3 regions of the Pseudomonas sp. Pmew2 genome follow, and region 3 is predicted to be linked to each of the others. Evidence: riboswitches for the same ligand, from Rfam matches in the RefSeq annotation. Region 3 holds a riboswitch; each other region holds the start of a gene.
What was found. A riboswitch is a leader RNA that binds a small molecule or an ion and turns the genes downstream of it on or off. The one in region 3 is predicted to bind cobalamin.

Region 1 (10,594 bases), 790 kb from region 3:
CATGATGGCTTTTCTGGTGTTCTACGCCTGGCTGGGCTGGGCCGGAGGGGTTGGACGCATCGGTCTGGCCTATGACGGCCTGATCGAAACCCGCACCTGCCTGTTGCTGATCGATACCGCGCTGTCCGGCGACTGGGAGGCCTCTCGCAGCGCACTGCGCCACATCCTCCTGCCTGCGGTAATCCTCAGTTTCAATTCGGTGGCGTATATCAGCCGCATGACCCGCAGCTTCATGCTCGAACAGCTTTCGCAGGAATACATCATCACCGCCCAGGTCAAGGGCCTGTCGCAGCGACGCATCGTCTGGGGCCACGCGTTCCGCAACATTCGCGTGCAACTGCTGACCATCGTCGCCCTCGCCTACGGCGGCCTGCTGGAGGGCGCGGTACTCATAGAAACCGTGTTCGCCTGGCCCGGCTTCGGCCAGTACCTGACCAGCAGCCTGCTGCTGGGCGACATGAATGCCGTGATGGCCTGCGTCCTGCTGATCGGGTTGATCTTCGTGATCCTCAATCAGATCAGTGACGCCCTTTATAAAGTCTTCGACCCGAGAACCCGCTGATGACGACTTCCATTGCAAGCAGCGCCACGCCCATGGTTCAGGCGCCAACCTCAAGCATCGCAGCATTGGCCGCCAGCAGTGCGCGCCTGATGCGTTTTCTGTTGCGCAACCCGATGACGCTGGCAGGGCTAATCGTCATCGGCACGCTGATGATCGTCGCACTGTTCGCGCCGTGGATCGCCACTCACGACCCGCTGGCTCAGGACCTGTCGGCCGCGCTGCGCATGCCCGGTGCACAGAACTGGTTCGGCACCGATGAGTACGGCCGCGACGTGTTCAGCCGACTCGTCTACGGCTCGCGCATCACGCTGTACATCGTGATGCTGGTGACGGTGATCGTCGGCCCGATCGGCCTGCTGATCGGCACTGTGTCCGGCTATTTCGGCGGCTGGGTCGACAGCCTGTTCATGCGTATCACCGACATCTTCATCTCGTTCCCCAGTCTGGTGCTGGCACTGGCCTTCATCGCCGCCCTGGGCCCTGGCCTGGAACACGCAGTCATCGCCATCGCCCTGACGGCCTGGCCACCGATCGCCCGTCTGGCGCGGGCCGAAACCCTGTCGCTGCGCAACGCCGATTTCGTTGTCGCAGTGAAGCTGCAAGGTGCCTCGGCAGTGCGGGTGATCGGCCGTCACATCATTCCGATGTGCCTGTCTTCGGTGATCATCCGCCTGACCATGAACATGGCCAGCATCATTCTCACCGCCGCCGCACTGGGCTTTCTCGGCCTCGGCGCACAGGCCCCGCTGCCGGAATGGGGCGCGATGATCTCCAGTGGCCGTCGTTACATGCTGGAAAGCTGGTGGCTGGTGGCCGCACCCGGCGCAACCATCATGCTGGTCAGTCTGGCGTTCAACCTGCTGGGCGACGGATTGCGCGATGTACTTGACCCACGCAGCGAATGACACGCATCGAACAATAATAAAAGGGGCTAACACCATGTCACACACAGCCATGCCACAGATAAAGCTTGCAGTAGAAGATTTACGCGTCGAGTTCAGTCATGCGGGCAAGGTCACGGCAGCCGTTCGCGACGTGTCATTCAGCCTTGGCCGGGAAAAGCTGGCGATTGTTGGCGAATCGGGATCGGGCAAATCCACGGTCGGTCGCAGCCTGCTGCGTCTGCATCCGGCAACGGCCAGGGTCACGGCGAAAACCCTGCGTTTCGGCGATATCGATTTACTTGAATGCAGCGAAAAACAGATGCAAAGCATTCGCGGGCGGCGCATGTCGATGATCATGCAGGACCCGAAATACTCGCTGAACCCGGTGATCAAGGTAGGCGAACAGATCGCTGAGGCCTATCTGGCGCATCACAGGGTTTCGAAAAAGGAAGCCCGCGAACGCACGCTGGACATGCTGGCCAAGGTGCACATCCGCGAACCGGCGCGAGTCTACGAACTGTATCCCCATGAAGTTTCGGGCGGTATGGGCCAGCGGATCATGATCGCGATGATGGTGATCACCGACCCGCAAGTGATCATCGCCGACGAGCCGACTTCTGCACTGGATGTGTCGGTGCGCCGTCAGGTGCTCAACGTGCTGGAAGAGCTGGTCAGCGAGCGCGATCTGGGCCTGATCTTCATCAGCCACGACCTGAATATGGTCCGTCACTTTTGCGACCGGGTGCTGGTGATGTACGCCGGGCGGGTCGTGGAATCGCTGAACGCCAGCGAGCTGGATCAGGCGCGTCATCCCTACACTCAAGGCCTGTTGGCCGCCCTGCCCAGCCTGGATCACCCGCGTGCCAGCCTGCCGGTTCTGCAACGCGATCCCCTTTGGCTCACTCACTGAGAATGCTCCCATGGCAATGATCACAGTCGATTCACTGAACCTGAGCTTCGGCACTGGCCCAGCGCTGAATCAGGTGCTGCGTGACGTCAACCTGCAGGTCGAGCAAGGCCAGTCGTTCGGCCTGGTCGGCGAGTCCGGCTCGGGCAAGACCACCGTGCTGCGCTGCCTGGCAGGACAATATCATCACTGGAGCGGCGCACTGAGCGTGGCCGGCCAGACCGTGCAGCGCAAGCTCGATGCCAGTCACTACCGCACCGTGCAGATGGTCTTTCAGGACCCCTATGCCTCGCTGCATCCGCGCCACACCATCGACGCGGCGCTCAAGGAGCCATTGAGCATCCACCGGATCGGTGACCGCGACCGTCGCGTGTGTGAAGTGCTGAACAAGGTCGGTCTCAACGAGAGCTTTCGTTTCCGTTACCCGCATCAGCTGTCCGGCGGCCAGCGCCAGCGGGTCGCTATTGCAAGGGCGCTGATTCTCGAACCACGTGTGCTGCTGCTCGACGAACCTACCTCGGCACTGGACGTTTCGGTGCAGGCCGAAATTCTCAATCTGCTGGCCGACTTGCGTCATCAGCAAGGCCTGACCTACCTCATGGTGACCCACGACCTCGGTGTAGTGGCGCACTTGTGTGACCGGGTTGCGGTCATGCAGCAAGGCCAGGTGCTGGAAACCCTCGATAGCAGCCAGTTGATCAACAACCAGGCTCGGCACGAGTATTCGCGACTGCTGATTCAGGCCAGCCGCGACATGGACCTGCGCCCGACGGGATGACCCGCCGCCGGGCTCACGAGCGCTGAACCCGTAAACCTGCCGACACTGTGATCCCCGGCCCTCTCGGCCAAGGGATCCGGCTGCCTGCGATTTACCTGAACACACCCAAAACAGCCATCAAACAAGAATAAAAAAATGAAAAAAACACTCGCACTGATCTCTCTGACTGCTCTGTTCCCCGGCGCCTGGGCGCATGCCGACAGCGCGTACATCAACTACCGTCACCAATATGCAGAAAGCACGCGCATGCATGCCGACCGGGTCAAATTCGGCAGCCGGCTGGACAGCGGCTGGGGCTTCGAAGGTGAACTCAAATACAAGACCGCAGGCGACCGCCAGGACGTAGCGTTCGACAACACCGTCGGCAACGGCCACGAATTGACGGTCAGCTATCAATACCGGCTTGACGAAAAATGGCTGCTGACGCCTTCGTTTGCACTGGAAAGCATCGAGAAATCGACGGCCTATAAAATGGGCCTCAAGCTGGGCTACAAAGTAAACGATCAGTTGAGCGTGTCAGGCCGCTATCGCTACGACTCGATCAAGCTGGACATCAAGCTGGACAGGGACAAGGTCAACCACGAAATGCCTGACAACCAGATGGACGATCAGTCGATCAATCGTTACGACGTCTGGGTCAACTACGCCAGCAAAGGCCCGTGGGCGTACGAGTATCAGTTCACCTACTTCGATGCCGACTACATTCGCTATGACAACGGCAAGACCGACTACGAACAGAATGCGGCCTTCAAATACAAATGGGACAAGCACTGGGTGCCGTTCTTTGAAGTCGGCGACATCAAGGTCGATTCCAAAGATGACAAGCGCCAGCTGAGATTGCGCGTAGGCGTGCAGTACAACTTCCTGTAGCGCATCCCACTGGAGCACACCATCGTGCGACGCTCCGCGTCGCATGCATTGTCTGGCTTCTGATTATCGTGCCGACGCTCCGCGTCGCATGCCGTTCTGGACGCTCAGCGTCCTCTTTCGAGCATGCGGTGCGGCGCAGATTTGTGACGCGGAGCGTCACCCAAGGCATTCCTACGCTGGTGAACTGCCCCCCAAAAGTTGGACGGTTTTAGCTTGCCGCCTGAGCCCTGTATTTTACGGGGCTTTGGCCGTTGAGCTTCAGCTTGATGCGGTCATGGTTGTAGTAGTGGATGTACTCATCCAGACCTGCTTTCAACTCATCGATGCTTTCAAACTGTTTCAGGTAGAAAAACTCGGATTTCAGTGTACCGAAAAAGCTTTCCATTGCCGCATTGTCCAGGCAGTTGCCCTTACGGGACATGCTTTGTTTGACGCCTCGTACCGATAGCTTATGGCGATACTGCGCGTGTTGATACTGCCAGCCCTGGTCCGAGTGCATCACAAGCTTCGGCTCGTCCTGCAACTGCTGAAGCGCCTTGTCCAGCATGCTGGTGACCAGCTCAAAGCTCGGCCTTGTCGACACTTCATACGCCACGATTTCACCGTTGTACAAGTCCATCACGGGTGAGAGATACAGCTTTCGATTGCCTACCTTGAACTCAGTCACATCGGTCACCCACTTCTGGTTCGGGCGTTGCGCGCTGAAATTGCGCTCCAGCAAATTCGGCGCAATGGTTCCGATTACGCCCTTATAGGAGCGGTATTTTTTGGGGCGCACCACTGATCGCAGGCCCAGTTCTGCCATCAGTCGTTCTACAACCTTCTTGTTGACCAAAATACCTGCAGTGCGAATGACCGCCGTGATACGCCGAGCGCCATAAAGGCCTTTCTCCTCGTGGTAAATGCTTTCGACTAACTGTTTCAAAGCAGCATAGGGATCGGGTCTGGATTGCACCTGAACCTGATAGTAAAACGTGCTGCGTGCCAAGCCCGCCAGCCTCAGCAGAGCGCAAAGCGGGAACCGGCCCCTCAGTTGCTTGATGCTCAGGGCTTTTTCGGTTGCCGTCGTTTCTGCTCCTTCAGCTCTTCCAACTTTTTTAGGTAAGCGTTCTCCATGCGCAGATATTCAAGCTCGCTCATCAACTGGTCGCGCGTCTTCTGCGTATCGTCGGCGGTTACTGGTTTGGCGGGATAAGGCTTCTTTGGCATGGCGACAGGCTTTCTTCTGGCAGGAACATACGGGGCTGTACCGCTACTGTAATGCCGCTTTTCCCAAATGACTATTTGGCCGGGATCCCCGATACCAAAATGCGCAGCGGCCTGACGGAGCGATAGCTTGTGTTCACGCCTGTGCTCAAGCACTGAGCGCTTGAAAGCTTCGCTGTATCGAAGACCAGGCTTGCGATGGCCGGTGTGACCATGACTCTTGTAGTTAGCGACCCAGCGTCGAAGCAGGCTGAAATCGATCGAGAACTGGCGGGCTACCATACGAAAGCCCATGTTGTCTTCAAGATACGCTTTGACGACAGTGAGCTTGAACTGCTCTGAATACTTACCCATTTGAACACCCCCGTGAGGTCGGATTGGTGTCCAACTTCTTGGGGGCAGTTCACTGGAGCGTGAGGAACGAGAGGTGTCTGGCAGAAACTCCGCAGATTATCGTGCCGACGCTCCGCGTCGACATGCAGCTCTGGACGCTCTGCGTCCTCTTTCGAGCATGCGGTGCGGCGCAGATTTGTGACGCGGAGCGTCACCCAAGGCATTCCTACGCTGGAGCGTAAGGAACGAGAGGTGTCTGGCAGAAACTCCGCAGATTATCGTGCCGACGCTCCGCGTCGACATGCAGCTCTGGACGCTCTGCGTCCTCTTTAGAGCATGCGGTGCGGCGCAGATTTGTGCCGTGGAGCGTCACTCAAGGCATCACCACACTGGAGCATGAGGAACGATAGGTGTCTGGCAGAAACTCCGCGTCCGGCCCTGAATCGCTCAGTCGCTGTACAGCGCCTGAGTGCGACGCAGGCGCATGCGGCTGCCGTTGAGGTGCAGGTACATCGCCGAGCGCGCTGCGTCGACGTTGCCTTCGGCGATGGCGTTGTAGATTTGCCGATGTTCGGTGTTGATTCCGGCCAGGTAGGCGTTGCGATCGCTCTGCCCTGTGTAGGCCGAGTTCATCCGCGTGCGGGGAATCAGCTTGGTGCCCAGATGTTTCATGATATCGATCAGGTACGCATTGCCAGACGCCTTGGCGATCTTGAGGTGAAATTGAAAATCGGCATTGATGGTGGTTCCGGATTTCTGCGGGCCTTCGAGCAGCGCATCGAACGCCCGCTTGAGCTCAAGCAACGCTTCAGGGCTGCGTCGCTGCGCAGCCAGCCCTGCTGCCTCGACTTCCAGGCTCAAGCGAAACTCCAGCAGGTTCAGCACATCGGACAAGGTGGCGATGGTCGCAGGCCCTACCGAAAAACCTTCAGGCGGTGGCATGTCTAGAACAAAGGTGCCGACACCATGCCGGGTTTCCACCAGCCCGGCGGCCTGCATCCGCGACAGCGCATCGCGCACCACCGTGCGGCTGACACCCTCGGCTTCCATGATGTGGATCTCGGAAGGCAATTTCTCGCCGCGCACCAGCACACCGTCACGCATGCGCTGGGCGAAGCGGTCGACAAGGGTTTCTGCCAGGCGTCGATGGTTCTTTTGCGAGGAAAGCGCGTTGTCCGACATTGCAGCCTCAGTTCTGTCCGATACGCGAGTATAGGCTGCGATCACCACACAAAACACGCCTTGAGTACGGTTATACTCAGCCACCCGACACGGACCCGATCACCCGCCATGGAACAACCTTCCACATCAAAAGGCCGTCGCTCCAGTCTGACTCAGCAACTGGTCGCCGAGTTTTCGCGCAGAATTCGCGAAGGCGAGATCCAGAGCGGTGAAAAGCTTCCTACCGAACAGGTGATCATCCGTGAAACCGGGGTCAGCCGCACCGTGGTTCGTGAAGCGATGTCGCGCCTGCAAGCCGAAGGTCTGGTCGAAACCCGGCATGGCATCGGCACCTTCGTAGTCGATGCCGCGCAGCCAGGGCATTTCCAGCAGATTGAATCGCCAATCGGTACATCCGGCGACGCGGTATCCATCATCGAGCTGCGCCTGAGCATCGAGCCGGAATCCGCCGCGCTCGCGGCTCAACGCCGCACGCCCGAACAACTGGATGCCATCCGTCAGGCACTCGATGAGCTGCATCGCTGTGCGCGCCTGGGGCACGACACCATGAAGGCCGATTTCGAGTTTCACCGGCAGATATCACTGTGCACAGCCAATAGCTTCTTTACCGACGTGATGAGCCAGCTCGGCAGCAGCATCCTGCCCCGCACCCGCAGCGGCTTCGGCAATATCACGTCGTTGCACGCAGAGGACGACCCAGGCATCCAGCAACGCGAACAGGAGACCATCTTCGACGCCATTGTCCATCAGGATCGGGATGCCGCCCGAGCCGCGATGCGTCTGCATCTGATCAACAGTCTGCTGCGCCTGCGCGCAAAGGATTAGCCACTAAAACGCTTATCGTTTACCATGCCGCCCGTCGGTTTCCGAGAGGAACTAACAGGGAATTCGCACGCTTTGTCTGCACAAGGCCAAAACGAAACTGCCCCCGCAACTGTAGGCATCGAGCCTGCTCCATGACTGCCACTGGATTCAGCTCCGGGAAGGCCGGAGCCTGGCGATGACATGCCAGTCAGGAGACCTGCCGACCTGCTTCAATCCACTAACCGGCGGGGTGTCCGGGAAGGACATCCGCACGCGGCAGCATTTCCCGTCGTGCCCGGTCATTTGCCGGGGATGTGTTTCCTGATGTGCATTGCGCCTTGGCACCTGCTCCAACGGAGACCGCATTTCATGTCGCTGCCCCGCCTTGCCGTACTTGCCGCCAGCCTGACGCTGTCCACCCTGACCCTCGCCGCGCCTACTCAGTATCCGCTGACCCTCGAAAACTGTGGTTCGACCCTGACGTTCGCACATGCGCCGACCAAGGCAGTGACCATTGGCCAGGCCGGTACTGAAATGCTCTACGAACTAGGCCTGGGCGACCGGCTGGTGGGCACTTCGCTGTGGTTCAACAACGTGTTACCACGCTTCAAGGCGCAGAACGACAAGGTAGAACGTCTGGCCGACAACGACCCAAGCTTTGAATCGGTGATTGGCAAACGTCCGGAACTGGTGGCGGTGCAGCTGGAGTGGATGGTCGGCAAACAGGGCGTGGTCGGCACACGCGAGCAGTTCCATGACCTGAAAATACCCACTTACATTCTGCCGTCCGATTGCGAAGGCAAAGACAATCTGGTCGGTGCCGACGGCACACGCCTGGAGCCGTTCCGCATCGAGACCATCTACAAGAGCATCGAGCAACTGGCGCAGATTTTCGACGTACAGGACCGCGGTGACACGCTGGTCGCCGACCTCAAGGCCCGCCTGAGCGCGGCGATTGCCAACGTCAAACAGAACAAGGCGAACGACGTCTCGGCGCTGTTCTGGTTTTCCAGTTCCGACCTCGCCAGCGACCCGTTCGTGGCAGGCCGCAAAGGCATCCCGGACTTCATGCTCAACAGCCTGGGCATGCGTAATATCGTCAAGTCCGACGAGGAATGGCCGACAGTGGGCTGGGAGACCATTGCCAAGGCCAACCCAAGCATTCTGGTGATTGCACGCATGGATCGCCGCCGCTTCCCGGCCGACGACTACCTGAAAAAGATCGAATTCCTCAAGAGCGACCCGGTGACGCGCAACATGGACGCAGTCAAGCATGACCGGATCGTGATCATCGACGCCGAAGGCATGCAGGCTGGCCTGCGCCTGTTTACCGGGTTCGAGGAACTTGCTGACGCCGCCAACCGTTTCAACGCTGCACAATGAGATTACAGGTAGCACTGGGCCATGTGCTCTGGGTCTCGGCAGTGCTGGTGCTGGCAATCATGGTCGGTGCAGCGATTGGCGAAACCTCGATCAGCCTGAAGGTGGTTTTTCAGGTGCTGGCCAACAAACTCTGGGCTGCCGGCTATGTGCTCGACCCTATCGACGAAGGCATCGTCTGGAACTACCGGCTGACCCGCGCCATTGTCGCGGCAGCCTGCGGGGCCGGGCTGGCGATCTGTGGCGTGGTGTTGCAATCCTTGTTGCGCAACCCGCTGGCAGACCCATATCTGCTGGGAATTTCCGCCGGAGCCTCGACCGGCGCGGTGCTGGTCGCCATTCTGGGCTTCGGCGCGGGGGCTATTTCGATGTCGGCAGGCGCTTTTGCCGGGGCCGTGGCGGCGTTTTCGCTGGTCGCCCTGCTGGCGCACTCGTCGCGAGGCACCACAGCAGCCGGGCAGATCATTCTGGCCGGAATCGCCGGTTCACAGCTGTTCAATGCCCTGACGTCGTTTCTGATCACCAAATCCGCCAGCTCCGAACAGGCACGCGGCATCATGTTCTGGCTGCTGGGCAACCTCAGCGGCGTACGCTGGCACTCGGTCTGGCTGGCAGTGCCGACGGTGCTGGTCGGTCTGCTGGTGTGCCTCTGGCACCGGCGAGCGCTGGACGCGTTCACTTTCGGCAGCGACTCGGCGGCGTCACTGGGGATTGCCGTGCGGCGCGTGCAGATCATCCTGATCGCGACCGCAGCCCTGGTCACCGCAGTGATGGTATCGATCGTCGGCTCCATCGGTTTTGTCGGGCTGGTGATCCCGCACGCGGTGCGTATGCTGATCGGTGTGCGCCACGCACGGCTGGTGCCGTTGAGTGCATTGAGCGGCGCGCTGTTTCTGATCGCTGCCGACATCCTCTCGCGCACGCTGATCAAGGGCCAGGCGCTGCCGATTGGCGTCATTACCGCACTGATCGGCGCACCGGTCTTCGCTTTGATTCTTATCCGGGGAAATAGCACGCGATGAACGCCTTTCCTCATCTGGTCAACGCACCGGTGCTGGGCTGCTCCGGGCTGGGTTATTCGGTTCGTGGCACTGCGTTGCTGCGCGACGTCGACTTGAGCATCGCAGCCGGCGAGACACTGGCCGTGGTCGGCCCTAACGGTTCGGGAAAATCCACCCTGCTGAAACTATTGGCCGGTATTCAGAAACCGGTCTGCGGCACGGTCAGACTGGGCGGGCAACCACTTGAGGCAATGAGCCGCAGAGACGTGGCGCGCTTGCTGGCGGTGGTCGAACAACAAGCGGAAACCAGCGATGCCGTGACGGTTCTGGATGCCGTCGAGCTAGGCCGCACGCCCTGGCTGTCGGCACTCGAGCCGTGGAGTGCTAACGATGACGCAATCGTTCGCCAGGCGTTGCAGAATGTGGACATGCTGCACATGCAGAAACGTGCCTGGCACACCTTGTCCGGTGGCGAGCGGCAGCGCGTGCACATCGCCAGGGCACTGGCGCAACGACCCAGGATCCTTCTGCTGGACGAACCGACCAATCACCTGGATATCCAGCACCAACTGACCATTCTCGGTCTGGTCAGGGCTTTGCCGGTAACCACTGTGATAGCCCTGCACGATCTGAATCAGGCGCTGGATTGCGACCGCGTGGCGGTCATGGAGAAAGGCCGGCTGGTCG
Region 2 (10,594 bases), 910 kb from region 3:
CCCAGCGCATGTTGCTATGGGCGACAAGCTCTTGAAGCCTGGGCAATTGTTCGAAATGACCGGACGTCAGGCGAATCAGGCCCACGTCATGATCGGGATTGAAGGTAGAACCTGAGGTGCTTTCCTGCACCGTCCATCCGGCATCACTCAAAGCAGGGATCAGAGGATGACAGTCGTCACCGCCGTCGATGATTAGCAGACGTCGCGTTGGGGCCGATCCATGCATGAAGTTTCCTTGGTGCCCGACGTGGAGTGGGATTTTTAAAAGCTTTTCATAAACAGCATGTTGGCGAGCCCAACTATCACCCTAGCAACTTTTTGACGCAGCGTTGTACCGTTTGGGTCTAACGCTCATAACCCTCTGTCACTAACGCCGTCGCTGCTGAAGGATGTTTATTTGCAAGGTCACGCGGGCGACCCTTGAAAAAAATTCGCATATTTTTCGTTGAAGGGTGTGACTCATGCCCCCTTGTCGTTCATCAACACAAGTAACCAGCCGGACGGTCAGCCCGCCGCCGTGACTGAATTGATATGGGCACTTGAGGAAAAAACCATGAACGTCCCACTGCGCTTCAACGATGCACTTCTGATCGCTGGACACGCTTTTGAACCCTTCCAGTGTGTTGCCTGGGCACCACAGGATGGTAACGGCGAACTGAGCCTGACGGTGATCGACCGCACCAGCAACCGTATCGGTCGCAAGCAGATCCCGAGCAGCACCTATTCAGACAAGCGGCAACTGGCCAGCGCTCTGGAACAGGCGCGTGAAGAAATCAGCAACGAAGGCTACGACCTTGAGCCTTGGACCATGCCAGCCTGACGCAGGTTTGAGCGTTGCCCGTGCACTGCAACTGACTGTCGTGCCAATGCTTCAGCGCATTGGCACGCAGTTTCAGAACTGCCAGACCTGATAGCTCAAACCGGTTTCAGCTCATCAATGTGCTGATAATCAGCCCCCAGGCTGGACGCCAGTTCCCGCGCCCTGCCCAAGCGGATCGGGCCTTTCTCGATATCGATCAACACACTCGCGCAATTGAATGCAGGCAGGACGGGTAACTGCTTGATCCTGCCATCGGTCAGCACCAGAACCCGCTGCTGCTCGGCCGGATAGCGTTTTTGCCGCTTTGCCAGCCATTCACCGGCCTGCTGGAGCGCTGCAGACAGTGGCGTGCCGCCGCCCGCACCCAGTGCATCCAGCCATGGACTCAATGCCGAGGACGCTTTCAGGCCCTGATGTTGCCAGCGTGGCGTGTCACCGCTGGCGGTCAGCAAGGCAAGACGCGCGCGGCGTCGATACGCATCGTCGAACAATTGCGACAACAGCCCCTTCGCCTGGCTCAACGCCTGATGGCGTCGTGTAGAAGCTGAAGCATCGACAATCACCAGCAATAACTCACTGGGACGGCTGCTGCGCGGCTGGCGAATCAGGTCCTTGCGGCTTTTCGGCCGACCGCGCAACAGTGTGGACAACCATTGCACCGGGCCATCAGCACCGGCACGCATGGCCCCTTGTCTGCCAGTGGCCAGTCGACCAGGACGGGGAACGGCATCCGCCCCCTGCGCGATACGAGGGCGGATGCCTAAGGCTTTTTTGGCCAGCTCGGCACTTCGCGGCGTGCGCCGGTAGTGACGGCCTGGGCGGGCAGCTCGCCCCAGTTGCCCTGCCCGCTTTCAGGGTCGGCCTGCCTGCTGGACGATCCGGGCGGCGGCGCTTCCGGGTTTTGTGGTGGCGGGGCCGGCTCGCGCCGCCGATGACGCAAGGCAAACTCGGCGACCGCTTCGATGTCCTGTTCTTCAATTCGACCGGCACCACGCCATGCAGCATGGGCGCGCGCGGCGCGCAGCCAGACCAGATCGGCGCGCATACCGTCGACACCTGCAGCAAAGCATCGCTCGGTGATCATTGCCAATGAATGGTCATCCAGCTCGATACCTGCCAGCAGCTGACGCGCCTGCTCACAACGAAGCTTCAAGGCGTCCTGCTGCGCTTGCCATTGCTGGCAAAACATTACCGGATCGCTGTCGAAATCCAGACGGCGACGGATGATCTGACTGCGCTCGGCAGGCTGGGTCTGGCCACTCAATGCGACGTTCAAGCCAAAGCGATCCAGCAACTGCGGGCGCAATTCGCCTTCTTCCGGGTTCATGGTGCCTATCAGTACGAAGCGCGCTGCATGGCGATGGGAAATACCATCCCGCTCGACCATATTGACGCCGCTGGCAGCAACGTCCAGCAACAGGTCGACCAGATGGTCGGCGAGCAGATTGACCTCATCGACATACAGCACACCGCCGTCGGCCTTGGCGAGTACACCCGGGGAAAATTGTGCACGACCCTCGGCCAGCGCGGCGTCCAGATCCAGCGTGCCGACCAGACGCTCTTCAGTAGCACCCAGCGGCAAGGTGACGAACTGACCACTGGCCAGCACATCGGCCAACCCCCGCGCCAGCGTCGACTTGGCCATGCCCCGAGGCCCTTCGATCAATACGCCGCCGATGCGCGGGTCAATGGCGGTCAGGCACAACGCCAGCTTCAGGTCATCGGCACCGACCACAGCGGCCAGCGGAAAATGTGGAGTTTCGGTGATGTTCGGGTCAGGCAAGGTCATCAGTTCTCTTCTATGTCCAGGAGCAGGTCTTCCAGCGCCTGCTGATACTCGCCCGGCTCCTGCCAGAGGCCGCGCTGCTGGGCTTCGAGCATGCGCTCGGTCATGTCGCGCAAGGCATCGGGATTGTGCTCGGCGAGGAAATCGCGCGTGGCCGGGTCAAGCAGATAGGCGTCGGCCAGCAGCGCGTACTGGTGATCATCGATCAGCTCGGTCGTCGCATCGAAGGCGAACAGGAAATCCACCGTGGCGGCCATCTCGAACGCGCCTTTGTAGCCATGACGTCTGGCCCCGTCGATCCATTTCGGATTCGCTGCGCGCGAGCGTATCACCCGGTTCAGCTCTTCCTTCAGGGTGCGGATTTTCGGCAGGTCCGGCTGGCTGTGATCGCCATGGTAACTGGCGGTCTTCTGCCCGCTGAGGGTTTCCGAAGCCGCCAGCATGCCGCCTTGAAACTGGTAATAATCGTTTGAATCAAGCAGGTCGTGTTCGCGATTGTCCTGATTCTGCAGCACGGCCTGTACCTGAGACAGACGCTGGGCAAAGCGCTTACGCGCAGGCGTACCTTCATCGGCAGCGCCATAGGCGTAGCCGCCCCAGTTCAGGTAAACCTCGGCAAGGTCCTCACGGCTCTGCCACAGACGGCCGTCGATCGCGCCCTGCACGCCAGCGCCATAGGCACCGGGCTTGGCACCGAAGATCCGCCAGCCCGCCTGACGTGCCGCTTCGTCTTCGGTCAACCCTTCTGCGATAAAACCTTGGCGTTCTTCTCGCACCCTGGCCGCCAGCGGGTTCAGGTCGTCCGGCTCGTCCAGCGCGGCAACTGCCTGCACCGCAGCGTCGAACAGCTTGATAAGGTTGGCGAAGGCATCACGGAAAAAGCCGGACACCCGCAATGTCACGTCCACTCGCGGACGGTCCAGCAGGCTGACCGGCAGAATCTCGAAATCATCGACCCGCTGGCTGCCCGTCGCCCAGACCGGGCGTACGCCCATCAGCGCCATCGCCTGAGCGATATCGTCACCACCGGTGCGCATGGTCGCCGTGCCCCAGACTGACAGCCCCAACTGACGCAGGTGGTCGCCATGGTCCTGAAGATGCCTTTCCAGCAACAGGCTGGCGGACTGGAAACCGATACGCCACGCTGTGGTGGTCGGCAGATTGCGGACATCTACGGTAAAGAAGTTGCGCCCCGTGGGCAGCACATCCAGACGCCCCCGACTCGGCGCGCCGCTGGGGCTTGCCGGAACGAAGCGGCCGCTCAGTGCATCTAGCATGCCCTGCATTTCGCCGGGGCCGCAGGCGTCCAGACGCGGCGCGACCACTTCACGCAGGCTGTCGAGGATCAGTGCCAGATCATCGTCGACCGGCAGGTCATGAAGCGCTTCGCCTTGGGTCACGCGTTCGATGAGGGCAGCGGCGTAAAGCTCAAGCCGTTCACGCGCATCACCGGCAGTGCGCCACGGGTCACTGCTGACCGCCAGCAACGCAGCGGGACGCGCGCCGGTCCAGGGCTCGGCCAGTTCGCAATCCAGCGGGTCAAAATCCAGACCGAACGCTTTGCTCAACGCCCGTAACAGACTCGACTGCGCGCCGCGCCCGTCGCCGCGCGGGATGCGCAGCAGGGCCAGCAAGGTGTCGGTGCGCAGGCGGCCTTGCGGCGACTGACCGAAGATGTGCAGGCCATCGCGAATCTGCGACTCTTTCAGGTCACACAGGTAAGTGTCCAGACGCGGCAGCCACAGCGCCGCGGCGTCGCTGTCGAGGTTCTCGCCCAGAGCCAGCTCGCGATCTATATGGGTTTCACGGACCAGTTCGAGAATATCCCGTTGCAGCTCGCGCGCGCGGCGCGGATCCAGCAGTTGCGCCTCATAGAACTCGTCGGCGAGCAGTTCCAGATTGCGCAGCGGGCCATAGGTTTCCGCACGGGTCAGGGGCGGCATCAAGTGATCGATGATCACCGCCTGAGTGCGCCGTTTGGCCTGTGCGCCCTCGCCCGGATCATTGACGATAAATGGATAGATGTTCGGCATCGCGCCCAGTACGGCGTCCGGCCAGCAGGTTCGGGACAGGCCGACGCCCTTGCCCGGCAGCCACTCAAGGTTGCCGTGTTTGCCGACATGCACCACGGCATGAGCGCCGTACGCCTTGCGCAGCCAGAAGTAAAACGCCAGATAACCGTGGGGCGGAACCAGATCCGGGTCGTGGTACACCGAGCTGGGGTCGACCTGATAGCCACGCGCAGGCTGAATGCCAACGAAGGTCAGGCCAAAGCGCAGCCCGGCAATCATCATTCTGCCACTGCGAAACATCGGATCGCTGTCCGGCGCGCCCCAGCGGGCATTCACGGCATCACGGTTTTCCTGCGGCAGCTCGTTGAACGCCGCCAGGTATTCCTCCAGTGCCATGCTTTGCTGGCAGGGCCGCAGGTCAATGCTGTCCAGATCATTGGTCACGCCACCCAGCAATTGCTGGATAAGCTCGGTGCCGCTGTCCGGCAACTGTGCCAGCGGATAACCCTCGGCCTGCATGGCGCGCAGGATGTTCAGCGCCGCAGCAGGCGTGTCGAGCCCCACACCATTGCCGATGCGCCCGTCGCGGGTCGGATAGTTGGCCAGGATCAACGCCACACGCTTGTCGCCGTTGGGCAGCCGCGCCAGTTCGATCCAGCGCCGCGCCAGTTGCGCGACAAAATCCATCCTGTCCGGCTGGGCGCGGTAACACACCACGTCCGACTGGCTGCGCTCGCTACGCCAGGCCAGGTCCTTGAAACTGATCGGTCGACTGATGATCCGCCCGTCCAGCTCCGGCAAGGCAATGTGCATCGCCAGATCGCGCGCACCAAGGCCCTGTTCGCTGGCCTGCCAGGCAGGTTCGTTGTCCTGCGCGCAGATCGCCTGAATGACCGGCACGTTGCGCCGAAACGGGCGCAGATGCGGCGCTTCCGGGCTCGACTGGGCAAAGCCTGTGGTGTTGAGGATCAGCTCGGTTTCGGCCTCGTCCAGCCAGTTCTCCACCTGAGTGAAACAGCCGGGCTCCTTGAGGCTGGCCACGGCTATGGGTAGCGGGTTGATGCCGTGCGCCTGCAAGCGCGCACAGAACTCGTCGATAAAACCGGTATTGGCGGCCTGCAAGTGCGAGCGGTAGAACAGCAGCGCCACGACGGGCTGTCCTGCAACCCAGTCGGCTTGCCAATCGGTGAGCTGCGCACTTGCCAGTCGAGGGTGGTAAATGGCTGTGCGTGGCAACGGTTGGGGCTCGGTCCAGGAATAGTCCCGGTCCAGCCAGCGGCTGGCCATGCAACTATACATTTCCAGCGCATTCTGCAAGCCGCCCTGACGCAGAAACTGCCAGAGCCGGTCGCGTTCTGCGGCAGGCACCGTGCTCAGGTCGCTCAGCTCAGGATCGGGACGATCATCACCTGGCACCAGAATGACCTGAACCCCGCGTGCCGCCAGCTCCATCAGCCGCTCGACGCCGTAACGCCAGTAACCGATGCCACCGTGCAGGGAAATCAGAATGACCTTTGCGTGGCGCAGCACCTCATCGACGTACAAGTCGACAGAGGCGTGATTCTGTACCTGCATGGGGTTGGCCAGACGCAGGCTCGGGTAGTCGTCAGGAAGCTGGCGTGCAGCTTCGGCCAGCAGCGCCAGGCTGGAGTCTCCGCTACAGAGAATCACCAGCTCGGCCGGGGTCTGGCCCAGATCGGCAATGCTGTCGTCGGGTACGAAACCGCCGGGCTGGGTTCTCAGTAAATGCATGGGGTCAGCCGACAACTGCAGCGTTGAGCTGCGCTTGCAGGGCCACGGCATCCAGCTCCTGACCAATCAGCACCAGATGCGTGGCACGCTCTTCGTCGGCGCGCCAGGCGCGGTCGAAGTGCTTGGCGAAACGCGTACCCACACCCTGGATCAGCAGGCGCATCGGCTTGCCGGGAATGGCCGCGAAGCCCTTCACGCGCAGAATGCCGTGCTGCACGACCAGTTGATTCAGTGCGTCGAGCAACAACTTTTCATCGGCCTGAGGCAATTTCAGGGAAATCGAATCGAAAGCATCGTGATCGTGGTCATCATGATCGTCATTGTCGTGATGATCATGGTGGGTCTTGCGACCATCGATGTGCAGCTCGGACTCGGCGCCAACACCCAGCAGTACGCTGATCGGCAGACGACCGCTGCTGGCTTCAATCACCTTGACGGCTGGCGGCAGTTCTTCGGCAACTTCGGCACGCACCGCTGCCAGACCTTCGGCGTCGATCATGTCGGCCTTGTTGAGGATCACCAGATCGGCGCTGGCCAGTTGATCAGCGAACAGCTCGTGCAGAGGCGACTCATGGTCCAGATTCGGGTCGAGTTTGCGCTGCGCATCGACCTGATCGGGGAACGCAGCAAACGTACCGGCCAATACCGCAGGGCTGTCGACGACAGTGATCACCGCATCGACCGTGCAGGCGTTGCGAATTTCCGGCCACTGAAAAGCCTGAACCAGCGGCTTGGGCAATGCCAGCCCCGAGGTTTCGATCAGGATGTGGTCCAGATCGCCACGGCGAGCGACCAGCTCGCGCATGACCGGGAAGAACTCTTCCTGCACCGTGCAGCACAGGCAGCCGTTGGCCAGCTCATATACCCGGCCGTTGGCCTCTTCTTCGGTGCAACCGATGGTGCACTGCTTAAGGATTTCTCCGTCGATGCCCAGTTCACCGAATTCATTGACGATGACCGCGATGCGCCGCCCTTCGGCGTTATCGAGCATGTGCCGCAGCAGGGTGGTTTTGCCCGAGCCGAGGAAGCCGGTGACGATGGTGACGGGAAGCTTGGCCAGTGTTTTCATCAGGTGCCCTTTGGCAATGCGGCGGGCAAACAGGACGAGAACCGCATGCCTGGCACACGGATCGGATCGCCACCGGATCACCCCGCCCGGTTGTAGTGAGAATTCGCAGGCCTTTTGGTCAGCCCGGTTCGAGGCAGGTCTCCTGGCTCACGGCGGCATGTGGCAGGCAATCAAGACCGTGCCGACACGCATTCATCGCGCCTTCCCGCCGTAGCAGTGGCTGTGCAATGAACCTCACCGTTTACAGTTGCGGGGGCAGCTGCGGCGTGTACCGCATTCCCGTCTTAGCTCCATGTGTAACGCTTTACGCATGGAGAACCTCGAACCGGCAAGGCTACGCAGTGACCGCAGACAGGTCAATCGTTCAGATTGACGATTCCCCGCCGCCCATGCTCTCCTGTACGCCTTGTTTCGGGTGCCCCTCACGGGGTGAAACGGGAAACCGGTGCGCTCACGCTGTCGAGCAAGTCCGGTGCTGCCCCGCAACGGTAAGCGAGAGAAGGTCTTATCCACTGTGCCACGGCATGGGAAGGTGACCTTGCAGGCCTTGAACGCGCGACGTTTGAGCCCCTCGCGAGCCCGGAGACCGGCCCGACATCGTTGAATGACAAACCCGCGGTGGGCGGGCGCAGTTGAAACCTTCGGCGTCTGCCGGCAGGTTCCTTTGCGCGTGGCCCGCTTGCCAATCACCAAGAGGGATCGCCATGTCGACCATCAGCAGCAGCCACGCCGCCACTACCAGCTCCACACGCACTCAACGCCTGACAGCCGCCATCAGCGCTGCGCTGCTGGGTGCATGTCTGGTGTACTTCGCCGGTTTCTCGCACATCGCGGCCGTACACAACGCCGCACACGATACACGTCACAGCGCTGCCTTTCCTTGCCATTAAGGACTCCACAATGTTCAAGCGAATCGCACAAACTGCCGGGTTCACGGGCCTGCTTGCGGCCCTGCTGCTGACCGTGCTGCAAAGCTTCTGGGTGGTGCCACTGATCCAGCAGGCCGAAACTTACGAAAACGCATCTGCCGAACAGGTCCATGAGCATGCTGACGGCGCGACTGCCGAACACAGTCATGCGCATGAAGAAGCTGCCTGGGAACCTGAAAACGGCTGGCAGCGCGTGCTGTCCACCACGGGCGGCAACCTGGTGGTCGCAGTAGGCTTCGCCCTGATGCTTGCCGGGCTTTACACCCTGCGTGCGCCGGGCCGCACGGTGCAAGGCGTATGGTGGGGGCTGGCCGGTTTCGCGGTTTTTGTGCTGGCACCCACGCTTGGCCTGCCACCTGAATTGCCCGGCACAGCTGCCGCCGAACTGAGTCAGCGTCAGGCCTGGTGGATAGGTACGGCCGCATCGACTGCCGCCGGGCTGGCCTTGCTGGTATTTGGTCAGAACTGGCTGCTAAAAGTGCTGGGCGTGGCGATTCTGGTCGTTCCTCACGTGATCGGCGCACCACAGCCGCTGGTCCATCAGAGCATGGCACCCAAAGCTCTGGAATCGCAATTCATGATCGCCTCGCTATTGACCAACGCGTTGTTCTGGGTCGCGATGGGGCTGATCAGTGCCTGGCTGTTCCGCAGAAACGATGCCGACCTGCATCAGGCCTGATTCACCGACCGTTCAGCCCGGCGCGTCACTGGTGGCCGGGCTGGGTTGTCGGCGCGGTTGCTCCGCAGCGACGTTGCGCGAGCTGATCGAGAACAGCCTTCGCGTGATCGACCTGGAGATTGCCAGCGTCACTGCGCTGGCATGTATCGACCTGAAAGACCAGGAACCGGGCCTGCTTGAACTGGCCGCGCAACTGGCAGTGCCGCTGGTGTTCTTCAACGCAGCGCAATTGGTTGCGTGGGAGCTGCACCTCACCCATCGTTCTGCGCAGGTCTTCCAGACCACGGGCTGTCACGGTGTCGCCGAAGGTTCGGCACTGGCGCTGGCCGCGCAACTGGGAGACGGCACCGCCACCCTGCTGATCGAACGGCAAAAAAGCGCCAACGCCACATTTGCCTTGGCAATCAGCCCTGCACACAGCGGATAATCTCCCCGCGCTCATCCACTCCGGAGAATTCATTGACTGTCTATTTCATCGGTGCCGGCCCTGGCGATCCCGAGCTGATCACCGTCAAGGGGCAACGCCTGATTCGCACATGCCCAGTCATTATCTATGCAGGCTCACTGATGCCGCTCGCCGTGCTGGAGGGCCATCAGGCCGTGCAGGTGACCAACAGCGCCGAGCTGCATCTGGAGCAGATCATTGAGCTGATAAAGACCGCGCATGCGCAGGGCCAGGACGTTGCTCGTGTGCATTCCGGCGACCCGAGCCTGTATGGCGCCATCGGCGAGCAGATCCGCCATCTGCGGGAACTGGGTATTCCATTCGAAATCATTCCCGGCGTCACCGCGACCGCTGCCTGCGCTGCGCTGCTGGGCGTCGAGCTGACCCTGCCGGATGTGTCGCAAAGCGTGATTCTGACTCGCTATGCCGACAAGACCTCAATGCCCAGCGGCGAGGAGCTGGCCAGTCTGGCCAGTCACCGGGCAACCATGGCGATTCATCTGGGTGTAAACAACCTGCAGCGGATTGTCGACGAGCTTGTTCCACATTACGGAGCCGATTGCCCGATTGCCGTGGTGCACCGCGCCAGTTGGCCGGATCAGGACTGGGCAGTTGGCACACTGGCGGACATTCACGACAAAGTGCAGGCCAAAGGCTTTCGTCGCACTGCATTGATTCTGGTCGGACGTGTGCTTGCCGACGACACGTTCAGCGACTCCTCGCTGTACCGCGCCGGGCATGCACACCTGTTCAGACCGAGCTGATATTGGCGAAGGCGGTACTCCCGGCGCTGAACACAGCGGATCACCCCCGGTCGCTGCGACCAGTCGATGCGAAGCATCTCCCCGTCAGGCAGCCGCCTCGTACAACTTCGGTGCAACCACTTCGCCACTTTCCAGGCTCTTGCGCAGAATGTCGGCCTGCAATGCAGCCGCTTTCATGGCGCTCTCCTTGATATAGCCATAACCACGAATTCGCTCCGGCAGACGTGCCAGGTTCAAGGCGGTATGGCGATTCTGTGCTTGCAGGTGCTGAAGAATCAGTTCGATGTCACGCACGTAACCGTCAATCAGCTCCCTCTCCTGTTTGCGCTCAAGGCTGT
Region 3 (10,594 bases):
CTTTGAACAGGCGCAACAGCACGCCACGCTGCGCACAAAACTCATAGAGCGTTTGCGCTTCAGGGGTCATGCGCCACTGAAACAGCGCACAGCCGCCCTGCGGGCTCAGACCGTACTGGTCAAGCAAGGCCACCAGACGCTCGCGAGCCTGCTCGCTGCGTTCACGCTGACGGGCCTGCCCTTCCTGATCATTGAGGCACACCTGACCGATGATCCGGGTTGGCCCACTGACCGACCATGGGCCGATTTCCTGCGCCAGCATCCTCAGCAATACCCGCTCGGCCATGACAAAACCGAGCCTGACACCGGCCAGGCCAAAAAACTTGCCGAACGAGCGCAGCACAATCAGCCCGGTGCGCCACGTTTCGGCAGCCAGGCTAAGGCCCGGCGTGTTATCCATAAACGCTTCATCGACGACCAGCCAGCCACCGCGCTCGGCCAGTCGTGCATGCCATTCCAGCAGGCGCTCGGCGCTCAGGTGCAGGCCGGTCGGATTGTTCGGGTTGACCACCACCAGCACATCAAGAGAGTCGAGAAAGTATTCGACCTCCTGCTCGCCTACCTCGCGGACCACGAAGCCGTTCTTGCGCCATGCATGTGCATGCTCGGCGTAGCAGGGCGACAGCACGCCAACCCGACCTCCGCTGCGTACCCGCGGTAACGCTTGAATCGCAGCCTGTGAGCCGGACACCGGCAATAAGCGAGGTACGCCGTAATAGCGGCAGGCCGCCGATTCCAGGCCATCGTCGGTCTCGGGCAACCGCGCCCAGGCACGCGTCGGAATCTCCGGGATGGGCCACGACCAGGGCGCGATGCCCGTGGACAGGTCCAGCCAGTCAGCCAGTTCGATACCGTAATGCTGCGCTGCGGCGCGCAACCGACCGCCGTGCTCAAGCATAGAATTCAGCTACCACGCATATGACCAGCAACCACAACCAGACGCCGCGCTGCACCAGTTGCCAGCCGCGATCAATGGAGTCTGCATCGGCAGGTGCACCTTCACCCAATTGCGGACGCTGATGCAGCTCGCCGTGATAGATCGCCGCCCCACCCAGTTCGACACCCAGCGCACCCGCGCCAGCGGCCATCACCGGACCTGCATTCGGACTGTCCCAGGCCGGGGCCTGCTTACGCCAGCAGCGCAGCGCCAGCCGGGTCTTGCCCAGCAAGGCGTAAGTCAATGCCACAAGGCGTGCAGGAAGGTAGTTGAGCAGATCGTCGATCTTCGCCGCAGCCCAGCCGAAACGCTCGAAGCGCTCGTTGCGGTAGCCCCACATGGCGTCCAGCGTGTTGCTCAGCCGGTACAGCACCACGCCGGGCGCACCGGCCACGACAAACCAGAACAGCGCGGCGAACACCGCATCACTGCCGTTCTCCAGCACTGATTCGGTAGCCGCGCGAGCCACTTCGGTGGCATCCAGTTCGCTGGTCTGGCGACTGACCAGATAACCGACCCGCTGGCGTGCCTCGACCAGATCGTCACTGCGCAACGCTTGCGCCACCGGCTGAACATGTTCGCCCAGGCTGCGCATGCCCAGCGCGCCATACAGCGCCAGAATCTCGACCAGCCAGCCAATACCGGGCAACCAGCTCAGTAGCGTGGCCAGCAGCGTCAACGGCACTACGGTGATAACCCAGGCGGTAACGCCATGACTGCGCCAGCCACGGCCACCGCTGTTGAAACGCTGCTCGACACGGCTGGCAAAACGCCCGAACGCCACCAGCGGATGCCATCGTTTTGGTTCACCGAGCAACGCGTCCAGCGCCACACCGGCGACGCTCAACAGCGCCACACTCATTGACTCACTCCCCATTGATTCTCGTACAGCAGCTCGTGCAGCGGACGCGCCTGCGCCCAGCCTTCCATCACCAGCATTGGCGCAGGATAGAACTCCTTGACCGGCCCCAGGCAAATGATCGCCAGCGGCTTCGCGCCGTCAGGCATGCCCAGCAGTTCGGCCAATGCCTCGGGGTCGAACAGCGACACCCAGCCCATGCCCAGGCCTTCTGCACGCGATGCCAGCCACAGGTTCTGGATCGCGCAGGACAGCGATGCCATGTCCATTTCGGGCAAGGTGCGACGCCCGAAAATGTGTTGCTCACGCCCTTCCATCAGCGCGGCGACCAGCACTTCTGCGCAGTCGTTGATGCCTTCGACCTTGAGCTTCATGAACTCGTCGGTGCGCTCGCCCAACGCCTGGGCAGTGCGGATACGTTCTTCTTCTACATGCGCCTGCATTTTTCCGCGCAACGCCGGATCGCTGATGCGAATGAAGCGCCACGGCTGCATCAGCCCGACACTGGGTGCCTGGTGTGCGGCTTCCAGCAAGCGCGCCAGCAACTCGGGCGCCACCGTGCCGCCGACGAAGTGGCGCATGTCGCGACGCTCGGCGATGGCCCGGTACACCGCAGCCCGCTCTTCAGGGCTGAACGCTTGTTCGGTCATGGTTTGAACAGCGCCGCAATCGCCTGAGGGCAGGAAGGGAAATAGAAATGCACGTAGGACGCGGTCAGACGACCCAGGCGGTAGACTGCCTCTGCGCCACGCCCGCCGTTGGGGCTGACGCCACGGGCAATCGGCTGCAACTCGGTGCTGGTCAGCGAATGGTGATACGTGTGACCGTGCAGCGTGCCCTCGGGCAATTCAACCGCTTGCAAGGCCAGCGCCGCCAGACGCTTCTGCATGACCGCCTCACCGGACAGCAAGCCGACCAGTTCGGCGCGCACGCCCTCCACATCGCTCAGGGCTTCGAGTAAATAAAGCATGCCGCCGCACTCGGCCAGAATCGGCTTGCCAGCGATATGGTGCGCCCTGATCGATGCCTGCATCGTCAGGTTTTCCGCCAAAGCAACGTGGTGCAACTCCGGGTAGCCACCCGGCAGGTACAGGCTGTCGGCGTCGGGCAGCTCGCGGTCATGGATCGGCGAGAAGAAACTCAGCTCTGCGCCCATGTTTCGCAGCAGGTCCAGGCTTGCGCCGTACAGAAAGGCAAAGGCCTCGTCGCGGGCAATGGCGATGCGCACACCGCTGAGCAACGGCTCGACCTGAACCGGGTCGGGCGCGGTAAAGGTTACGGCTGGCGGCAAGGCCACTTCGCAGGTGCTGGCCAGCGCGGCGGCAGCCATGTCCAGCCGCACATCCAGATCATTGAGTTCGCTGGCCTGGACCAGCCCCAGATGGCGGCTGGGCAATTCGAAACCGACTTCCCGGGACAGTGCGCCATACCAGCGCAGGCCTTCGGTCAGACTGTTTTCCAGCAACTGCGCGTGGCGTACCGTGCCAACCCGATTGGCCAGCACGCCGGCAAACGGCAGATCCGGCTGATAACGCGCCAGCCCGAGCGCCAGCGCGCCAAACGTCTGCGCCATAGCCGTGCCGTCGATCACCCCCAACACCGGTACGCCAAAGTGGCGGGCCAGATCAGCGCTGGACGGTGTGCCGTCGAACAACCCCATGACGCCTTCGATCAGGATCAGGTCTGCCTCATCTGCGGCTTCCCACAACAGGCGACGGCTTTCGTCGGCACCGACCATCCACATGTCCAGCTGGTAGACCGGTGCGCCGCTGGCCCGCTCAAGAATCATCGGGTCGAGAAAATCCGGCCCGCACTTGAACACCCGGACCTTGCGGCCCTGGTTGCGGTGCAAACGTGCCAGTGCCGCGGTGACGGTAGTCTTACCTTGCCCGGAGGCAGGCGCGGCGATCAAAACCGCCGGGCAATCGCGCGGAGCTCTCATTGCAGTGCTCTCATTGCAGTGCGCCCAATAAAGGATTATTCACAGCTCGATACCTTTCTGCGCCCGGATACCGGCCTGAAACGCGTGCTTGACCACGCCGATATCGGAAACCGTATCAGCCAGGTCGATCAATTCGGGTTTGGCACCGCGGCCGGTCACCAGCACATGCTGCATAGGTGGGCGGGCCTGCAGGTCACTCAGCACTTGTTCAAGGTCGAGGTAACCATGCTTGAGGGCAATGTTCAGTTCGTCGAGCACCACCAGACCAATGGCCGGGTCGCGAAGCATTTCCCGAGACACGGCCCAGGCGGCTTCGGCAGCGGCAATGTCACGCTGGCGATCCTGGGTTTCCCAGGTGAAGCCCTCGCCCATCACGTGATAGCGCACCTGCTCGGGGAAACGGCGGAAAAACATTTCTTCGCCAGTGCTGTTGCGGCCCTTGATGAACTGCACCACGCCGCACTGCATGTCGTGGCCCATGGCCCTGGCAAGCATGCCGAATGCCGAGCTGCTCTTGCCTTTGCCGTTGCCGGTCAAGACCAGCAGCAGGCCGCACTCGTTGGGTGAGCTGGCAATGCGCTCGTCCATCACGGCTTTCTTGCGCAGCATGCGCGCCAGATGGCGTTCGTCGCGTTCGGGGGATTCGTTCATCCGGGTTCTCCGCTCGTGGCAGTCGACAACAGACGGAAGGACAGCACTGGACAGCACGGCAACGGCCTGCACAGAGCATCACCCTCCGTGATGCCATTGAGTGGTTCAGGCCGGTCTCCGGGCTCATGAGCGGGTTACCCCGGCTGCGCGCCTTCCCATGTCGAAACACAGTGGCGTCAGGCACAGCCTTGACTCATTTACCGTTGCGGGGGCAGCGCCGGGATCGGATCGATTGATCCACACCGGCTTCCCTGTTTCACCCTGCCAATCAAGGATTGCAGAGCACCTGAAACAAACCGCGAAGGGTAGAGGGTTGGGCTGGGAGCGTCAATCGACACCGACGCTGTGAAACGTGATTGAACCCAGACGGTTCGCAGTGCCTCTATCAATTATCGGACCACGCCCTTGTTTATGGAGATTCACCATGTTCAGACTCAGACTCCACTACGCAGTGTTGCTTCTGGTTGCCGGTGGCCTCGCTGCCTGCGGCGAGTCTTCGACCCTGCAAGTCTCGGATGGAACAGGCCCATCGCCCAAACTGCCGGAGCCTAACAAGACGCTGATCCCGACCGTCAACATCGCCCCTGCCGTAGGCTGGGAAAAAGGCGCAAAACCGGTCGCCGCGCCGGGCACACAGGTGGCAGCGTTCGCCGAAAACCTGGACCACCCGCGCTGGCTGTATGTATTGCCCAATGGCGACGTGCTGGTGGCGGAAACCAATTCCCCGGCCAAACCGGATGATTCCAAAGGTATTCGCGGCTGGGTAATGGAAAAAGTCATGGGCCGCGCCGGTGCGGGCGTGCCAAGCGCCAACCGCATTACTCTGCTGCGCGACGTGGACAAGGACGGCGTCGCAGAGACCCGCACCGTGTTCCTGCAAAACCTCAATTCGCCGTTTGGCATGACGCTAGTGGGCAACAAGCTCTATGTCGCCGACACCGACCGCCTGATCAGCTTCCCGTATGAAGCGGGCCAGACCTCGATCAGCGCGCAGCCGACCAAAGTGGTCGATCTGCCGGGCGGCACGCTCAACCACCACTGGACCAAAAACGTCATTGCCAGCAAGGATGGCAGCAAGCTGTACGTCACAGTGGGCTCCAACAGCAACGTGGCCGAGAACGGCATGGACAAGGAAGAAGGTCGTGCAGCCATCTGGGAAGTGGACGCTGCCACCGGCAACCACCGCATTTTCGCCTCGGGCCTTCGCAACCCCAACGGCATGGACTGGGAACCCAAAACCGGCAAGCTGTGGACGGCGGTCAACGAGCGTGACGAAATCGGCAGCGACCTGGTGCCAGACTACGTGACCTCGGTGCAGGATGGCGCTTTCTACGGCTGGCCCTACAGCTACTACGGCCAGCATGTCGACGAGCGCGTCAAACCGCAGAACCCGGCACTGGTCGCCAAGGCCATCGCACCGGATTACGCAGTCGGCCCGCATACGGCCTCGTTAGGGTTGGTATTCGCCGATGGCAAGACGCTGGCGGCGCCGTTCAACGAAGGCCTGTTCATTGGCCAGCACGGCTCATGGAACCGCAAACCGCACAGCGGCTATAAAGTGGTGTTCGTGCCCTTCAGCGGCGGCAAGCCCAACGGCGCTCCAGTCGATGTGCTGACCGGTTTCCTCAACAAAGACGAAAAAGCCATGGGCCGCCCGGTTGGCGTGGTCAATGATCAGCGCGGCGGCTTGCTGGTGGCAGACGATGTCGGCAACAAAATCTGGCGCGTGACCTCGGCCAAGGCAGCTCAATAACGCCGAGCGTAGAGGGTTGACGCAGAGCGTCGTACGTTAGTTGAGTTATCGTTCCGCACGCTCCAGCGTGGTAATGCAGTTCTCGACGCTCTGCGTCGCACGATAGTTGCGATGATCGTTCCGCACGCCTGGAAAGGCATGTCGACGCAGAGCGCAGTACGGTAGTCGAGTTATCGTTCCGCACGCTCCAGCGTGGGAATGCAGGTCTCGACGCTCTGCGTCGCAAGAGAACGCAGAGCGTCCGGAAAGGCATGCGACGCGGAGCGTCGCACGATAATTTCTGGTCAGACCGCGAGCAGGCGACGCGCTATGGCCAAATCTGCGCCAGACTGGACGGCTGAATGACGCGCTTGGCGTTGAGGTAGGCTTTCTGCCAGTAAGGCTTGTCGAGGCTGTCGAGCTTGACCGTGCCGCCGCTGGCCGGGGCATGTACGAAGCGGCCTTCGCCGACGTAGATGCCCGCGTGGGACACCTGCGAGCCGCCCGAGGTGGCGAAGAACACCAGATCTCCTGACTGCAATTGCTCGCGACGGATATTCGGCGCACCCATCACGATCATCTCGCGCGTGGAACGCGGCAGGGAAATGCCCGCGGCATCACGATAGACATAACCTATAAGACCGCTGCAATCAAAACCGGAGTCAGGCGTGTTGCCACCCCAGCGATAAGGCGTGCCAACCAGTCCCAACGCACGAAACAGCACGTCTTCGGCAGCCGGAGAAAGAATCTGAGGGGGAGCAGTGACCACCGGACGCTGAACGACCCGGGGAGCTTTGGGCGGTGGCGGCGCACTGGCGCAGGCACCCAGTAACGCAGCAACAGAGATGACTATCAGGCGCAACGCAATCGACATAACCACAACAACCTATCCGGATGCGGCTTACGCTGCCGAGAAGCTCAAAAACGCAGAAAGACCCGAAGGTCTTGTTCTGCGCGTTCTATTTTATTTACGCCGCTTTGGCGCGGTCTTGACTGTAGTCGAAGTCATCGCCGTTGTCTGCGTGGCATCAGGCGTCGACTTCACAGCGACTGTACCTGGCGCCATTGCCAGAGGCCGCTTGGCCTCGATAAAGGTCTTGCTCCAGTAGGCGTCATCGAGGCTGTCGATGCGTACACCGCCACTGCGACGGCTGCTGGAGTGAATGAACTGCTGGTTACCGGCGTAGATCGCTGCATGGCTTACGCGACCACGGCCACGGGTACTGAAGAACAGCACATCGCCAGGCTGAAGGTTTTTACGCGATACCAGCGGTGCGTCAACGTTGATCATTTCACGCGTGGAGCGCGGCAGGCTCATGCCAGCCTCTTCGCGAAACAGGTAACCAATGAAGCCGCTGCAATCGAAACCCGAGGAAGTCGATGTGCCGCCGAACTTGTAACGAGTGCCGATCAGGGACTTGCCACGTTCCAGGATGCTGTCGGCCAGAACCGGCAGCTGGTAGGACTTGTTGTCGGCGAAGTGAGCAAGCTCGTCTTCGGTGGCAATCTCGTCCTGCAAGGCTGCGGCGTCGGCGCGACGTGCTGCGGACTGAGCGTTTGCCGCGCTCTGATAACGAGCAACGGGCTGAGCCTGTTCTTGCTGTGCGACCGGCATATTGGCCGAGCAACCGAAGAGGAATGTAACGAGTGCGAGAGGCACGAGGGGTGCGAAGCGAACAACCTGCATGGGCACAACCGTGGCTGACTAGTTAAGATGGCGAGACTATGCCTTTTATGAAGGTGATTTGCAAATTCAATCGAACTAGATGTGACTTATGAGTTCCGCCATGACATGTGCTGCCCGGCACTGCAAAAAGACGTCCATCTGCGCGCTGTGATCGGTCGGCTGCGGATTGATTTCCGCCGTAAAACCCCCGGAAACTCTGGTGCGAATGACCGGTTCATGAATGTAGGGGAAGCTTGCCGTGGTACCGATACTCAGGACTGCGTCATAGCCTTTAGCCAGTTGTTCATACAGTGTTTCCAGTGCTCTTTCAGGGAGCATTTCCTGAAAAAGAACGACGGGCGGTCGCATAACGCCACTACATGCCGAGCATAAAGGGGGCAAAGGACGCTGCAAGTGCTCACTCAATTGCGGATCTTCAGCGCCGCAGGATTGGCAAAACAGTGGCGAGAGCTGCCCGTGAATTTCTATCAGGCGCTCTGGCGGGCTGCCCGCCGCACGGTGATAACCGTCGACATTCTGGGTCAGCACCCAGCACTCGGGCTTGATGCGTTGCAACTGGGCGATGGCGTAATGCGCGATATTCGGCTCGCCACCCAGGCACGCCCTGCCCAGTTCAGCGATGTACTTCCAGCACAGCTCGGGGTCACGGCGCAGCATTGGCCCGGACAGGGCCATTTCTATAGGCAGGCCGTCGTCGGTCTTGCCGTTGTACAGCCCGCCGACGCCGCGATAGGTCGGCAAGCCCGAATCAGCCGACAGGCCTGCCCCGGTGATCACCAGAATCCGTTGTGCATGGCGCAAGGCTGCAGCCGTTTGCATCAACAGCGCCTGATCTACCACCCCAGCGTCTCTTTAAGAAAGGGAATGGTCAGCTTGCGCTTTTCCTGGAGTGACGCCTGATCAAGGCGCTCAAGCAATTCGAACAGCGCGCTCATGCTGCGTGTACCACGCGTCAGAATGAAATGGCCTACCTCATCGGTCAGGTGCAGGCCGCGCCGTGATGCACGCAGTTGCAGCGCACGCAGCTTGTCTTCGTCGGACAGGCCGCGCATCTGGAATACCAGGGCCATGGTCAGACGGGATTTCAGATCGGGGAGTTTGACCGGCAGTTCGCGGGGCGATTTGGACGCTGCAATGAGCAGACGACGCCCGCTGTCACGCAAACGGTTGAACAGGTGAAACAGGGCTTCTTCCCACTCCGGCTTGCCGACAATGGCTTGCAGGTCATCCAGGCACACCAGTTCGTACTGTTCAAGATGGTCGAACAGCTCGATACCTTCATCGATAACTTCGGCAAGCGGCAGATACACCGCAGGTTCGCCCAGCTGCTCGAAACGCAGGCACGCAGCCTGAAGCAGGTGCGTGCGCCCTACTCCATCCTTGCCCCACAGATAGATGAGGCTTTCCGTCCACCCAGCGTCGGCTTCGCACAGCCGCTCGACATAGCCGAGTGCAGCGGCATTGGCGCCTGGATAGTAATTGACGAAAGTGGCGTCATCACGCAGACGCACACTCAGGGGCAGCTGAATCGGTTTCATGCTGACTAACGGCTCATGCAAACCGTCAAGGGCCTCTGTGTAAAGAGCGCAAAGTTTATACCCGTGAAGCGGGTCGCACAATGCGACAGACCTCAAGCAAAATCAAAGGTTTGCGTCAGGGTGCGTAAAGCGCGGGTCGAGAAAGGGCGTTTTGAGGTGATGCATGCATTGCCTGCACAAGCCTCTTCACCGGGCAGTGAAGAGGCGTGCGATGCCCTTACAGCTCGGGATCTTCCGCACCTGCATAGATTTCCGAGTCTTTATAAACGTCGTGCATGTGGCGCACCAGCACCATGATCACTGCAGCGACCGGCAACGCCAGCAGAATGCCGGTGAAACCGAACAGCTCGCCACCCGCCAGAATCGCGAAGATCACCGCCACCGGGTGCAGACCGATGCGATCCCCTACCAGTAATGGCGTCAGCACCATACCTTCGAGGGCCTGACCGATCATGAACACCGCAACAATCCCCATCATCGGGTACAGGTCGCCGCCAAACTGGAACAACCCGGCGACCAGCGCTGAACCAATGCCGATCACAAAGCCCATATAAGGCACGATGGCAGCCAGACCGGCGATCACCCCGATCAACAGGCCCAGTTCCAGCCCGACCAGCATCAGACCGGCCGCGTAGATCACTCCGAGACCGACCATGACCAGCAACTGCCCACGTATGAACGCGCCCAGCACCTCGTGGCACTCGCCCGCCAGCTTGACGATTTGACCTTCACGCTGACGCGGCAGCAGACCGCGGATCTTGCCGGTCATGATGTCCCAGTCACGCAACAGGTAGAAACACACCACCGGGATCAGCACCAGATTGGTCAGCCAGCCGATCAGCGCCAGGCTCGACGCCGTAGCCTGAGACAGCACCACAGAGACGATATCCCCAGCCTGCCCCATGTGCTCGGAGATGGCTGCCTTGATCTTGTCGAACTTCCAGAACCCGTCTGCCAGACCGAACTTGGCCTGCACCCACGGCAACGCCGAGTGTTGCAGCCAGTCGAGGATCTGCGGGGCCAGCTCATAGAGACGAAACAACTGCTTGGCCAGCATCGGCACCAGCACCAGCAGCAAGGCCATCAGCACCAGCGTGAACAGACCGAACACCGCCACCACGCTCAAGGTTCTGGACAGCCCGGCGCGCTCCAGACGATCCACCAGTGGATCGCCCATGTAGGCCAGCAGCAGCGCCACCAGAAAAGGGGTGAGGATCGTGTGCAACAGCACCACGAATGCGACCAGCA

Region 1: it holds a riboswitch for cobalamin, as region 3 does, so the genes downstream of both, AC4ANK_RS16465 (ABC transporter substrate-binding protein) here and cobO (cob(I)yrinic acid a,c-diamide adenosyltransferase) in region 3, are expected to answer to the same signal.
Region 2: it holds a riboswitch for cobalamin, as region 3 does, so the genes downstream of both, cobW (cobalamin biosynthesis protein CobW) here and cobO (cob(I)yrinic acid a,c-diamide adenosyltransferase) in region 3, are expected to answer to the same signal.

Annotation. Positions count from the first base shown of each region.
Region 1 covers NZ_CM176702.1:3,606,131-3,616,724, forward strand. Annotated here, with positions in the region: gene AC4ANK_RS16425 (ABC transporter permease) at 1-562, shown strand, start outside; gene AC4ANK_RS16430 (ABC transporter permease) at 562-1,467, shown strand; gene AC4ANK_RS16435 (ABC transporter ATP-binding protein) at 1,517-2,356, shown strand; gene AC4ANK_RS16440 (ABC transporter ATP-binding protein) at 2,367-3,131, shown strand; gene AC4ANK_RS16445 (oligogalacturonate-specific porin KdgM family protein) at 3,267-4,001, shown strand; one part of gene AC4ANK_RS16450 (IS3 family transposase) at 4,210-5,102, opposite strand; one part of gene AC4ANK_RS16450 (IS3 family transposase) at 5,102-5,561, opposite strand; gene AC4ANK_RS16455 (FadR/GntR family transcriptional regulator) at 5,988-6,722, opposite strand; gene AC4ANK_RS16460 (FadR/GntR family transcriptional regulator) at 6,831-7,547, shown strand; cobalamin riboswitch at 7,566-7,765, shown strand; gene AC4ANK_RS16465 (ABC transporter substrate-binding protein) at 7,896-8,909, shown strand; gene AC4ANK_RS16470 (FecCD family ABC transporter permease) at 8,906-9,928, shown strand; gene AC4ANK_RS16475 (ABC transporter ATP-binding protein) at 9,925-10,594, shown strand, end outside.
Region 2 covers NZ_CM176702.1:3,487,171-3,497,764, forward strand. Annotated here, with positions in the region: gene AC4ANK_RS15855 (sigma-54 dependent transcriptional regulator) at 1-226, opposite strand, end outside; gene AC4ANK_RS15860 (hypothetical protein) at 554-820, shown strand; gene AC4ANK_RS15865 (vWA domain-containing protein) at 916-1,503, opposite strand; gene AC4ANK_RS15870 (magnesium chelatase ATPase subunit I) at 1,581-2,609, opposite strand; gene cobN (cobaltochelatase subunit CobN) at 2,609-6,370, opposite strand; gene cobW (cobalamin biosynthesis protein CobW) at 6,375-7,439, opposite strand; cobalamin riboswitch at 7,555-7,777, opposite strand; cobalamin riboswitch at 7,836-8,048, shown strand; gene AC4ANK_RS15885 (CbtB domain-containing protein) at 8,144-8,329, shown strand; gene AC4ANK_RS15890 (CbtA family protein) at 8,340-9,047, shown strand; gene AC4ANK_RS15895 (cobalamin biosynthesis protein) at 9,025-9,474, shown strand; gene cobM (precorrin-4 C(11)-methyltransferase) at 9,507-10,256, shown strand; gene AC4ANK_RS15905 (indolepyruvate ferredoxin oxidoreductase family protein) at 10,341-10,594, opposite strand, start outside.
Region 3 covers NZ_CM176702.1:4,392,581-4,403,174, forward strand. Annotated here, with positions in the region: gene cobD (threonine-phosphate decarboxylase CobD) at 1-898, opposite strand, end outside; gene cbiB (adenosylcobinamide-phosphate synthase CbiB) at 891-1,799, opposite strand; gene bluB (5,6-dimethylbenzimidazole synthase) at 1,796-2,446, opposite strand; gene AC4ANK_RS20190 (cobyrinic acid a,c-diamide synthase CobB) at 2,443-3,738, opposite strand; gene cobO (cob(I)yrinic acid a,c-diamide adenosyltransferase) at 3,778-4,389, opposite strand; cobalamin riboswitch at 4,481-4,694, opposite strand; gene AC4ANK_RS20200 (PQQ-dependent sugar dehydrogenase) at 4,814-6,142, shown strand; gene AC4ANK_RS20205 (C40 family peptidase) at 6,450-6,995, opposite strand; gene AC4ANK_RS20210 (C40 family peptidase) at 7,086-7,808, opposite strand; gene AC4ANK_RS20215 (NAD-dependent deacylase) at 7,884-8,648, opposite strand; gene hda (DnaA regulatory inactivator Hda) at 8,642-9,346, opposite strand; gene AC4ANK_RS20225 (AI-2E family transporter) at 9,564-10,594, opposite strand, start outside.